Regions from separate parts of the Corallincola platygyrae genome, predicted to be linked through region 3. Evidence: riboswitches for the same ligand, from Rfam matches in the RefSeq annotation. Region 3 holds a riboswitch; each other region holds the start of a gene.
What was found. A riboswitch is a leader RNA that binds a small molecule or an ion and turns the genes downstream of it on or off. The one in region 3 is predicted to bind cobalamin.
Positions count from the first base shown of each region.

Region 1: it holds a riboswitch for cobalamin, as region 3 does, so the genes downstream of both, nrdD (anaerobic ribonucleoside-triphosphate reductase) here and ABEA14_RS09405 (ABC transporter ATP-binding protein) in region 3, are expected to answer to the same signal.
Region 2: it holds a riboswitch for cobalamin, as region 3 does, so the genes downstream of both, nrdA (class 1a ribonucleoside-diphosphate reductase subunit alpha) here and ABEA14_RS09405 (ABC transporter ATP-binding protein) in region 3, are expected to answer to the same signal.

Region 1 is NZ_BAABLI010000016.1:123,540-126,819, reverse strand. Features, by position in the region: gene ABEA14_RS14585 (hypothetical protein) at 58-666, opposite strand; cobalamin riboswitch at 925-1,158, shown strand; gene nrdD (anaerobic ribonucleoside-triphosphate reductase) at 1,290-3,280, shown strand, end outside.
Region 2 is NZ_BAABLI010000008.1:255,004-258,283, forward strand. Features, by position in the region: gene ABEA14_RS06800 (hypothetical protein) at 1-764, opposite strand, end outside; gene ABEA14_RS06805 (group I truncated hemoglobin) at 1,120-1,479, shown strand; cobalamin riboswitch at 1,626-1,852, shown strand; gene nrdA (class 1a ribonucleoside-diphosphate reductase subunit alpha) at 2,023-3,280, shown strand, end outside.
Region 3 is NZ_BAABLI010000011.1:43,369-46,648, forward strand. Features, by position in the region: gene ABEA14_RS09395 (AEC family transporter) at 1-441, shown strand, start outside; gene ABEA14_RS09400 (histidine phosphatase family protein) at 460-1,026, shown strand; cobalamin riboswitch at 1,134-1,337, shown strand; gene ABEA14_RS09405 (ABC transporter ATP-binding protein) at 1,495-2,367, shown strand; gene ABEA14_RS09410 (FecCD family ABC transporter permease) at 2,360-3,280, shown strand, end outside.

The sequences.
Region 1 (3,280 bases), on a different contig from region 3:
ATGTCATCGAAGGCTATGCATACGCAGACAGAAACAACATACAGCCAAGGCTATGAACTAATCCTCATACCCCCAAGGCGCCTTTGGTGGCGTGATCGACTTAGTCAGATCAAAATCCACTCTGAATTCTCTCCCCTCTCTCACCAGTCGGTAGGTAAATTTTTCGGGATAAATATACATCTGCCACATGTTGCCGTTGGATTGGGGAATGCCTGCGGCTACAAACATCTCTTTAGTGGGTTGATCGGCAGGAAAGGACTGCACCTGAGGCCAGCCAGCATCCAGTGTATGGCCACCATACATTGTCAGCTCATCATGGCTGCCATCTTTATGGCGATGATCATGCTTAAGAGAAATACCTGAGCCAGTTTTGGTCAGGATCCAGGTGCGAGAATGATCATCACCTACATGAAAAGGTATTTGCAGCTGTGCGTCACTGCAACGCCTTACATGCATCACCAGCTGTTTATCTGTAAAGGCGTCACTTGGGTCGTTATCCAGGGTGATTTTACCTTGATACGCCTTTCCGCAGTGCTTGCTTAGATTTTCAAAAAACGCATCCTGACTGGCGACTGAAACCAACGGGGGCTCACTGGCTAACGCTAGTGTGGAAGATAGCGCTAAAACACTCGCGGTAATGACTCGATAGGATTTTTTTAAAGGCATGAGTGGTCACCAGACAGTTAGTTACGTCAGAAACGGATAGCAAGGTAACACAGACCCGCGAAGCAGTCGCGAGCGCTACCTGCCAGATTTCACGAGATCGCATTGGGTGATTAGTGCCAAACAATCAAGAAGGCTGTTGAGTTGCATTCAACATCACACTTTCATGCAGTTATTAAAACACCTTCCGCATTTTTGTCTTGAATCAAAGAAGCCCTACTTACCCAAACACCTCATCTAGTGCCAGCAAAAAATAGATGCCACTATATATAGGATTTCGGTCCAAAGCTGCACTAACAACGTTTGCAGGTGGATAATAGGGAATTCGGTGCCAAGCCGAAGCTACCCCCGTAACTGTAACTGGTAGGAAAACTGCATCCTCATGCCTGTTTCAATCAGGCAACGTCACTGGCTCAGAACTATATCAGGGCTGGGAAGGCGGCAGTCAATTCCGATACCAGAAGCCAGGAGACCTGCCGGGATCAGAGCGAGCCACGCTGGGCGGGGTGTACCAGCCATGCAAGTATCTCTATCTGCGACGACAGCGCAGATATGTCTGCATGCCCTACCCCACAAACTCCCAGACGGCTCTCAATAACAAAACTAATTAAGCTCTGGAGAGACCAATGCAGCAAGTCGTGATCAAGCGAGATGGAAGTCGCGCGCCCTTTAACCCCAAACGAATTCAAAGCGCGGTACAAAGTGCCTGTCAGGTCGTGGGTATTGGCTCAAGCGAACTTGCTGAAAAAGTCACAGAGCAAGCGATCAGTCGACTTTCCAACAACATCGACCTTCATATCGATGAGATCCAACAGGCAGTCGAAGATTGTCTGATGGCGAGTGAACAAAAGGCCGTTGCACGAGCGTACATCGAATATCGTCACGACCGTGACCTGGCCCGAGAAAAAGCCAGCCAATTAAACCAGGAGATCCGTGGTTTAATGGAGCAGAGCGACCTAAACCTGCTCAATGAAAACGCCAATAAAGACAGCAAGGTTATCCCTACCCAGCGGGATCTGCTGGCAGGCATTGTTGCTAAACATTATGCCCGTCGCCATATTCTGCCGAAGGATGTTGTTTCGGCACACGACAAAGGCGAGCTGCATTACCACGACCTCGATTACGCACCCTTCTTCCCCATGTTCAACTGCATGCTGATTGACCTGAAGGGCATGCTGGAAAACGGCTTTAAGATGGGCAATGCCGAAATCGATACGCCTAAGTCCATCGCTACAGCTACGGCGGTCACTGCCCAGATCATCGCTCAGGTTGCCTCACATATTTACGGTGGCACCACAGTTAACCGCATCGATGAAGTACTCAGTCCATATGTCACTGCCAGTTATGAAAAACACTTGGCCATCGCCAACGAGTGGAAAATCGATAACGCAGAAGCCTATGCTAGGCAACTGACTGAAAAAGAGTGTTTTGATGCGTTTCAGTCGTTGGAATACGAAGTAAATACGCTGCATACCGCCAATGGCCAAACCCCATTTGTGACCTTTGGTTTTGGATTGGGCGACAGCTGGGAAGCGCGCCTGATCCAAACGGCTATATTGAAAAACCGCATTGCCGGTTTAGGGCGAAACAAAAAAACAGCCGTTTTCCCCAAACTGGTTTTCGTAATTAAGCAGGGCTTAAACCGATTGGCGGACGACCCCAACTACGACATCAAACATTTGGCGCTGGAATGTGCCAGTAAGCGCATGTACCCAGATATCCTCAACTATGAGCAGGTTGTCAATGTCACTGGGTCATTTAAGACACCCATGGGGTGCCGGAGCTTCCTTGGCCAATATGAAGAGCAAGGCGAAGAGGTACATGACGGACGCAACAACCTTGGTGTAGTGAGCCTCAACTTGCCTCGTTTAGCACTGGAGGCTCAGGGTGATGAGACCCTGTTCTACCGACTACTGGACGACAGACTGCTACTCGCCAAAAAAGCGCTGGACTCCCGTATTGCGCGATTGGAAGGCGTAAAAGCACGCGTCGCCCCAATCCTTTACATGGAAGGTGCATGCGGCGTCAGGCTGAAGGCTGATGATGACGTGATCCAGCTGTTTAAGAATGGTCGCGCGTCGATTTCGCTGGGTTATATCGGTTTGCATGAAACCGTCAATGCCCTGTTTGGCGCTGATGACCATCTATTTGACGATAACACCCGCCAGCAAAAAGCTCAGGCGATTGTTGCCCACTTAAGGTTGGCGACCGAACGTTGGAAGCGTGAAACCGGGTTTGGTTTCAGCCTGTATGCTACACCGAGTGAAAATCTGTGTAGTCGCTTCTGTCGACTGGACACCATCAGTTACGGCGTGATCGATGGCGTCACTGACAAGGGCTACTACACCAACAGCTTCCATCTGGATGTTGAGAAAAAGGTAAATCCGTTCGACAAGCTGGATTTTGAAATGGCCTACCCGGCGATAAGTAGCGGCGGCTTTATTTGTTATGGCGAATATCCGAATATTCAGCACAATCTCAAAGCGCTGGAAGATGTTTGGGATTACAGCTACGAGCGCGTGCCCTATTACGGGACGAATACGCCTATCGATGAGTGTTACGAATGTAACTACCAGGGCGAATTTGACTGCACCAGCAAAGGTTTTACCTGCCCTAA
Region 2 (3,280 bases), on a different contig from region 3:
ATAACAAACTGGTAGCCAATGGGGAGACCGTTTTCATCCAGTAGATGTTGGTTCTGCTCTGCCAACTTTTCTTTCAGGTCCCGCAGCTCGTCCAGTGACAGGTTAAGCAGCTCCAGGTCGGCTTTGATGCTGGTATTTAGGGCTAACAGGCGATCTGTCAGCTCTTCTAACTGCTCAACTTCTATGGCCTGAACCCCATCTTCAATCATTTTCGCAACCTCACCGCTGAGTAGGGCGACTTCGCCAACTGACTGATTTATTGAATTAACCAAGACGCTCAATGCATTGTTGGCTATCGCATTCAGCAGAGGTTTTAGAAAACCGAATAAGCCAAACAGGGCATGGGAGACCTGGTGAGCCGTATGCACCAGCTGATCTGTTTCGCGTTTTACTTCATCCAGCGCAGAGTTAATCTTGGCTGCATCTGCTTTAATCTTTGCCCATTCGGCTTTGAACGTGTCGTCAATTATCTGTTTGTCTTTCTCTACTTCCAACTTCACTCGGTCGTAGATTAAAACCCATTGTTCTTCGACTTTCTTAAGCTCTTGGATACCTGAAAGTTGCTTAATGTTGTCTTCGATCTGGTGATAGGCACTGCCGACCAGTGCCGAGTCCTTTTTGACGATGGCGCCGTAGTGTTTGGCCCCTTGGTGAATATGAAATATAGCCATGGCCACACATGCCAATATCACCAGCGGCATAAACACCATCATCAGTTTTGAAATACCGTGTATCAGTCGGAAGGATCGTTTGAAAATGGCCATATCCATCTGCCTTGAGAAAGGGGTCCAATCCTGAGCCTAGCCACTGGAGAGTGGATTTCGGTCGGAACTGATGCTTACTGGCGCGTTGTTTGATTGGGCGCAAGCTTGGTTACGGTTAAGCAGGGTGGGGCTGGATGAAGCATGGAAGTGCGCCAGACTTAAAAGTTTGGGTTGCGGTTTTTGGCTTCGGTTTTAGGTTTCGGTTTTAGGGCTAGATTGCTATCGTCATGAACTCGTATTGGCTAATGCTTTTTGTGTCTACTCGGCGGCATGTCTTGGGCGGGGCAGAATTGCCAAGGAGTGCTATAACTTTCTAGTACCGTTCAATACACGCACGAAAAGTAAGGAGTCTTTGATGACGACTTCACTCTATGAAAGATTGGGTGGTACCGAAGGCATCACCCGGATCGCCAGCGATGTAGTAGATAACCACTGTACTAACCCCCGAATCTCCAAACGATTCGCCAACGTCGATATTCCCGCGTTGAAAGCCAGCGCCGCCGCATTTTTTATCACAGGTACCGGTGGCCCTCAGGTATATGAGGGCCAAGATATGGAAACCGCCCACACCGGAATGAACATTGACGTCGAAGAGTTTGTTGCGGTTTTGGATGATGCTTTAGCGGCACTGCAGAAAAACGAGGTAGGCCAGCGCGCTCAGGAAGAGGTGCTGTTTGTGCTTTACAGCATGAAGGGCATGATAGTGCACCAGTGATTTCTGCTTGTTCTGACAATATTCGGCGGTGGTTGTGTGGCTGCAGATCCACACATCACCGCCGATTTTTTGCCCGACCTTTGTGCAACAAATCACCGTTCTCTCATTTGTCAGACACAATATGTTGACCTAAATCAATTCTTAAACCACTATATGTGCCGAACGGTTCCTTAGGACTCTTTCTACAAAGAGACCGCGGATTAATAGGGAATGTGGTGCGTAAGGTGGAAAACAGCCACCCAAACTAAGCCACAGCTGCCCCCGCAACTGTAATTGCAGAGCCATGTTCTTTAGCCACTGGAGTCCCCTCTGGGAAGGCGAACAAAGGCAACGACGCAAGAGCCAGGAGACCTGCCGTGAAGAGTGCTTCGCAGTCTTTTTATCAGCACTCAACTTCTGAATAACCAAACATCGGGCGGGGTGATCCGGTGTGTGGCTCGACCATGCTCGGTACCTGGCCCAGACACAAACGTTGGCGCCCGATCATTTGCATGGCTGGCGTCATACCTTCCCCCTGCCTTGTCGTTAAAGGAGCTCGACAAGGTGAACAGCAAGAATATCTCTGTAGCGAAACGAAGTGGCCGCCATGAGCCATTAGATCTCGATAAGATCCACAAAGTACTGACTTGGGCCGCCGAAGGTCTGGATACGGTATCTGTGAGTCAGGTCGAGCTGAAAGCCCACCTGCAGTTTCATGATGGCATTACCACCACGGAGATCCACGAAACCCTGATTAAGTCGGCAGCGGATCTTATCTCTGAAGAAACCCCTGACTATCAATACTTGGCTGCTCGCCTGGCTATCTTCCACCTACGCAAAAAGGCCTATGGTCAGTATGCGCCGCCATCGCTGTACCAGCATGTCGGTCGTTTGGTTGACCTGCAGCGTTATGACGCCCAGCTGCTGCAGGATTACAGCATGGAAGAGTTCACCTTGATGGACAGCTTTATCGACCATCAGCGAGATCTGACCTTTGCCTATGCTGCGGTGAAACAGCTGGAAGGCAAGTATCTGGTGCAGGACCGGGTGAAGGGCGAGTTCTACGAGAGCCCACAGTTCCTCTATCTGTTGATCGGTGCTTGCCTGTTCGCCAATTACGACAAAGCGATTCGCCTGGATTATGTGCGTCGCTTCTATGAGGCGGCATCAACCTTTAAGGTCTCTTTGCCGACGCCAATTATGGCGGGTGTACGCACCCCGACTCGCCAATTCAGCTCCTGTGTATTGATTGAGTGCGGTGACTCACTGGATTCCATTAACGCGACGACATCGGCGATTGTGCGTTACGTCAGTCAACGTGCGGGCATCGGTATTAACGGTGGTCGTATTCGTGCATTGGGCTCGCCAATTCGTGGCGGCGAAGCCAACCACACCGGCTGTATTCCTTTCTTCAAACACTTCCAAACCGCAGTGAAGTGCTGTTCTCAGGGCGGTGTGCGCGGCGGTGCTGCGACCCTGTTCTATCCGCTATGGCACCTGGAAGCGGAAGAGCTACTGGTGCTGAAGAACAACCGGGGCGTAGAAGAGAACCGTGTCCGTCATCTGGATTACGGGGTGCAGCTAAACCGTTTGATGTACCAGCGTCTGCTGCAGAATGGCGACATTTCTCTGTTTAGCCCATCAGATGTGCCCGGTCTATATGACGCCTTCTTCGCCGATCAGGATGAGTTTGAGCGTTTATATACCCAGTATGAGCAGGACCCTGCGATCCGCAGTAAGAAGATAAAAGCGGTTGAGCTGTTCTCGCGTCTGATGCAGGAACGCGCATCTACCGGTCGTATCTATATCCAGAACGTTGACC
Region 3 (3,280 bases):
ACACCACTGGTCGCCTCGATATTGCTTGGAGTGCTGGCAAAACTGCTTGAGTTGGAACTACCACGAAGTATGGTAACCATCCTTGAGTGGTTGGGTGATGCCGCCATTCCTTGCTCTTTATTGGTGTTGGGCATAGCGTTAGCAAAATATTCACTTAAAGGCATCGGCTTTCGGGTCATAGTGATGAGCGCTCTTAAAGTGATTTTGATGCCATTACTGGTTTGGGTCATGACTTGGTATTGGTGGCGGCCGAGTGATTACGAGGTGGGTGCAGTTGTCATTCTTTTAGCTGCTACACCGGTGGGAATAAACGCCTATGCATTTGCCCATCAGCATAAACAGGCTGAACCGCAAGTGGCAGCCGCGGTACTTTTGTCTACGATGTTAGCCAGCATCACGATGAGCATGTGGCTGGCAGCACTATTGCTACCCAAGACGTAACATGGATGATGATTTGAGATGGCGATAACACACCTCTACCTGGTCAGGCACGGCGAAACGGAATGGAATCAATCCCTTCGCCTGCAAGGGCACCTCGACAGCCCGTTAACCGATAAAGGTTGGGACCAGGCAAAACAAGCCGCCAGGCTATTAGAAGGTACCGAATTGAGTGCCATTTACACCAGTGACCTAGGACGCTGCAACGATACTGCACAATTGATTGCCAACCGACACCAGTTGTCATTGACCCAGTTACCAGGTTTGCGAGAACGCCACTTCGGTCCACTTCAGGGGATGCAGCTGACAGAAATGACAGCACAACAACTGGCCTTATGTAATCTGCACGTCGATAGCTCACCAGACGCGACGCCGCAGGGAGGCGAAAGTGTCAGAGATGTTTGGCATCGCAGCGAACAAACCTTGGCGGATATCGCTGGCAACCATGTTGACCAGGCCGTCGCCGTGGTCACTCACGGATCCGTACTGGCGATCTTGCTTCAAGGGTTAGCTTCTCTCCCCCTGCACCCTGTTCGCAGTGGGCATTACGAAAATGGCTCGGTAGTGGGGTTGGCCTGGGCTCACTAGCCTTTACATAAACGAGCGTTCTAAACTTGTTGTTACATAAGTTTTACCGGATAATCTCGCCCCATTGATGTGTTGGCTTGCGCAAAAACTGATAACTCAGAGACAGCAGCAACACACCTTGCAAAGGTGCCATACAGGCTTAAAAGGGAACGCGGTGTAATACCGCGGCTGTACCCGCAACTGTGAACAGAGCGCTACAATCTCAACTTGAGAAACCACTGAACAGATTGTGTTGTTTGGGAAGGTATGTAGCCGGGACGAAACGTCCTAATGCTGTGAGCCAGGAGACCTGCCTCTGCAAGTATAAACACGGCTTTTTGCTTTTCCTGAGCGGGTTACTCAGGGCAGTGTTATCCAGTCTTGCGCCATCTGCGCGCCACCTGATGACCCCGCCACCTGACCCGTATTTGGTATTCAGCAAATATCTGTCCGTATACGCATACTGATACAGGTACCAGGCGGATCACGTTGCAAACATCCACCCGAACGTCGCAAAGACAGTCGCAGTCAGCCAATGCTGATGCAGACTCACTGCTTAAGGTTGAGAATCTGCACTGGCAGGCAGATGCGCGTGCCATTCTTGAGCATATAAGTTTTGCAATCGCCCCAGGTAGCTTTGTCGGTCTGATTGGCCCCAACGGAGCCGGTAAATCCAGTTTGCTGCGCTGTCTGTACCGAGTTAACCGTCCTACGCAGGGGCGTATACAGCTAAATGGTCAAGATATATGGCACAGTTCGGCCCGTGAAATTGCCTGCCAGATTGCTGTGGTATTGCAGGAAACCACAGGCAACTTTGGTTTAAGGTTGCGCGATGTGGTGCGCATGGGACTCACCCCGCATAAGCGCGCATTCGAGTTTGACAGCGCCGCGGACCTCGCGCTGGTCGATGATGCAATTGATCAGGTCGGCCTGACGGCATTGGCGAAACAGCCTTTTGACCAACTCTCAGGCGGTGAAAAACAGCGTGCACTTATTGCCCGCGCCATTGTGCAACGCCCCAAACTCTTGTTGATGGATGAGCCCACTAACCACTTGGATGTGCGGTACCAGATCCAAGTATTGGAGCTAGCCAAACATCTGGGAACCACAGTGCTCTCCTCCATCCATGATCTGAATTTAGCCAGTGCATTCTGCGATCAATTGCTGTTACTCAATCAGGGAGAACTGGTTGAGCAAGGCTCTCCGGATCAAGTGCTAACTGAGGCCACTCTGGCCAACGTATTTGGCGTCTGCAGCAGTATTGACCGCCACCCAGACCATGGCCACCCAAGGATCACTTACCATTACGGATACCGTTCCGGCGATCATGGCAACAACTCGTCTGGGGTGTCCGATGACTGAGTTGCTCTGGCGCTTTCCGATGTTTCGCGTTTCGGCCATCACGGCTCTCGTGATTATCGCCCTGCTGTCACCCATGCTGGCAGCCAGCTTCGGCGCCGCGCAAATAGAGTTTGCCGATGTATGGCGCGCCACCTGCGCGCAGTTGGGTGGCGGATGCGATATCAGCCATATCAAACAGAAGATCATTATCGACATTCGCCTACCCCGGGTTCTGCTTGCGTTTATCGCTGGGGCCGGCCTGGCACTTTCCGGCGCAGTGCTTCAAACCGTCACTCGTAACCCTCTGGCCGATCCCTACCTGTTTGGGATCTCGTCTGGCGCTTCATTTGGTGCCGTCATGGTGATTGCAGTCCTTGGCCTCGGCGCAACTATCGCCCTGCCCATGGGTGCCTTCGTGGGCAGTGCATTGTCGGTTGCTCTGGTAGTCGCCATGAGCAGCCGCCCCGGAGGCAACCAAATCGAGCGTATGTTGCTGGCTGGTGTGGCTATTTCATTTATGTTCAGCGCCGTCACCAGCCTAGCACTCTACACCAGCGAACCGTCAGCCACAGCCTCAGTGTTGTTCTGGACGTTGGGCAGTTTTACTCGTGCCAGCTGGGACACGCTTTGGTTGCCGCTGCTAATAACCGGCGCCAGCTTAGTGCTGTTTCTCGGCTTTGCTCGCCAATTAAACGCCGTTTTAGCCGGTGAAGAGAGTGCACGCACTCTGGGTGTCGATGTCGCCAAACTTCGCATCGGCATGTTACTGCTCAGCTCACTGATAACAGCGACCCTGGTGGCCTACTGTGGCGGTATCGCCTTTGTTGGTCTGATGATCCCACATCTGGTGCGCATGCTGCTGGGCGTCAATGTGATGCGCAACCTGCTGGCTACCTGTCTGACCGGAGGCCTGTTTATGGTCTGGATCGACGTG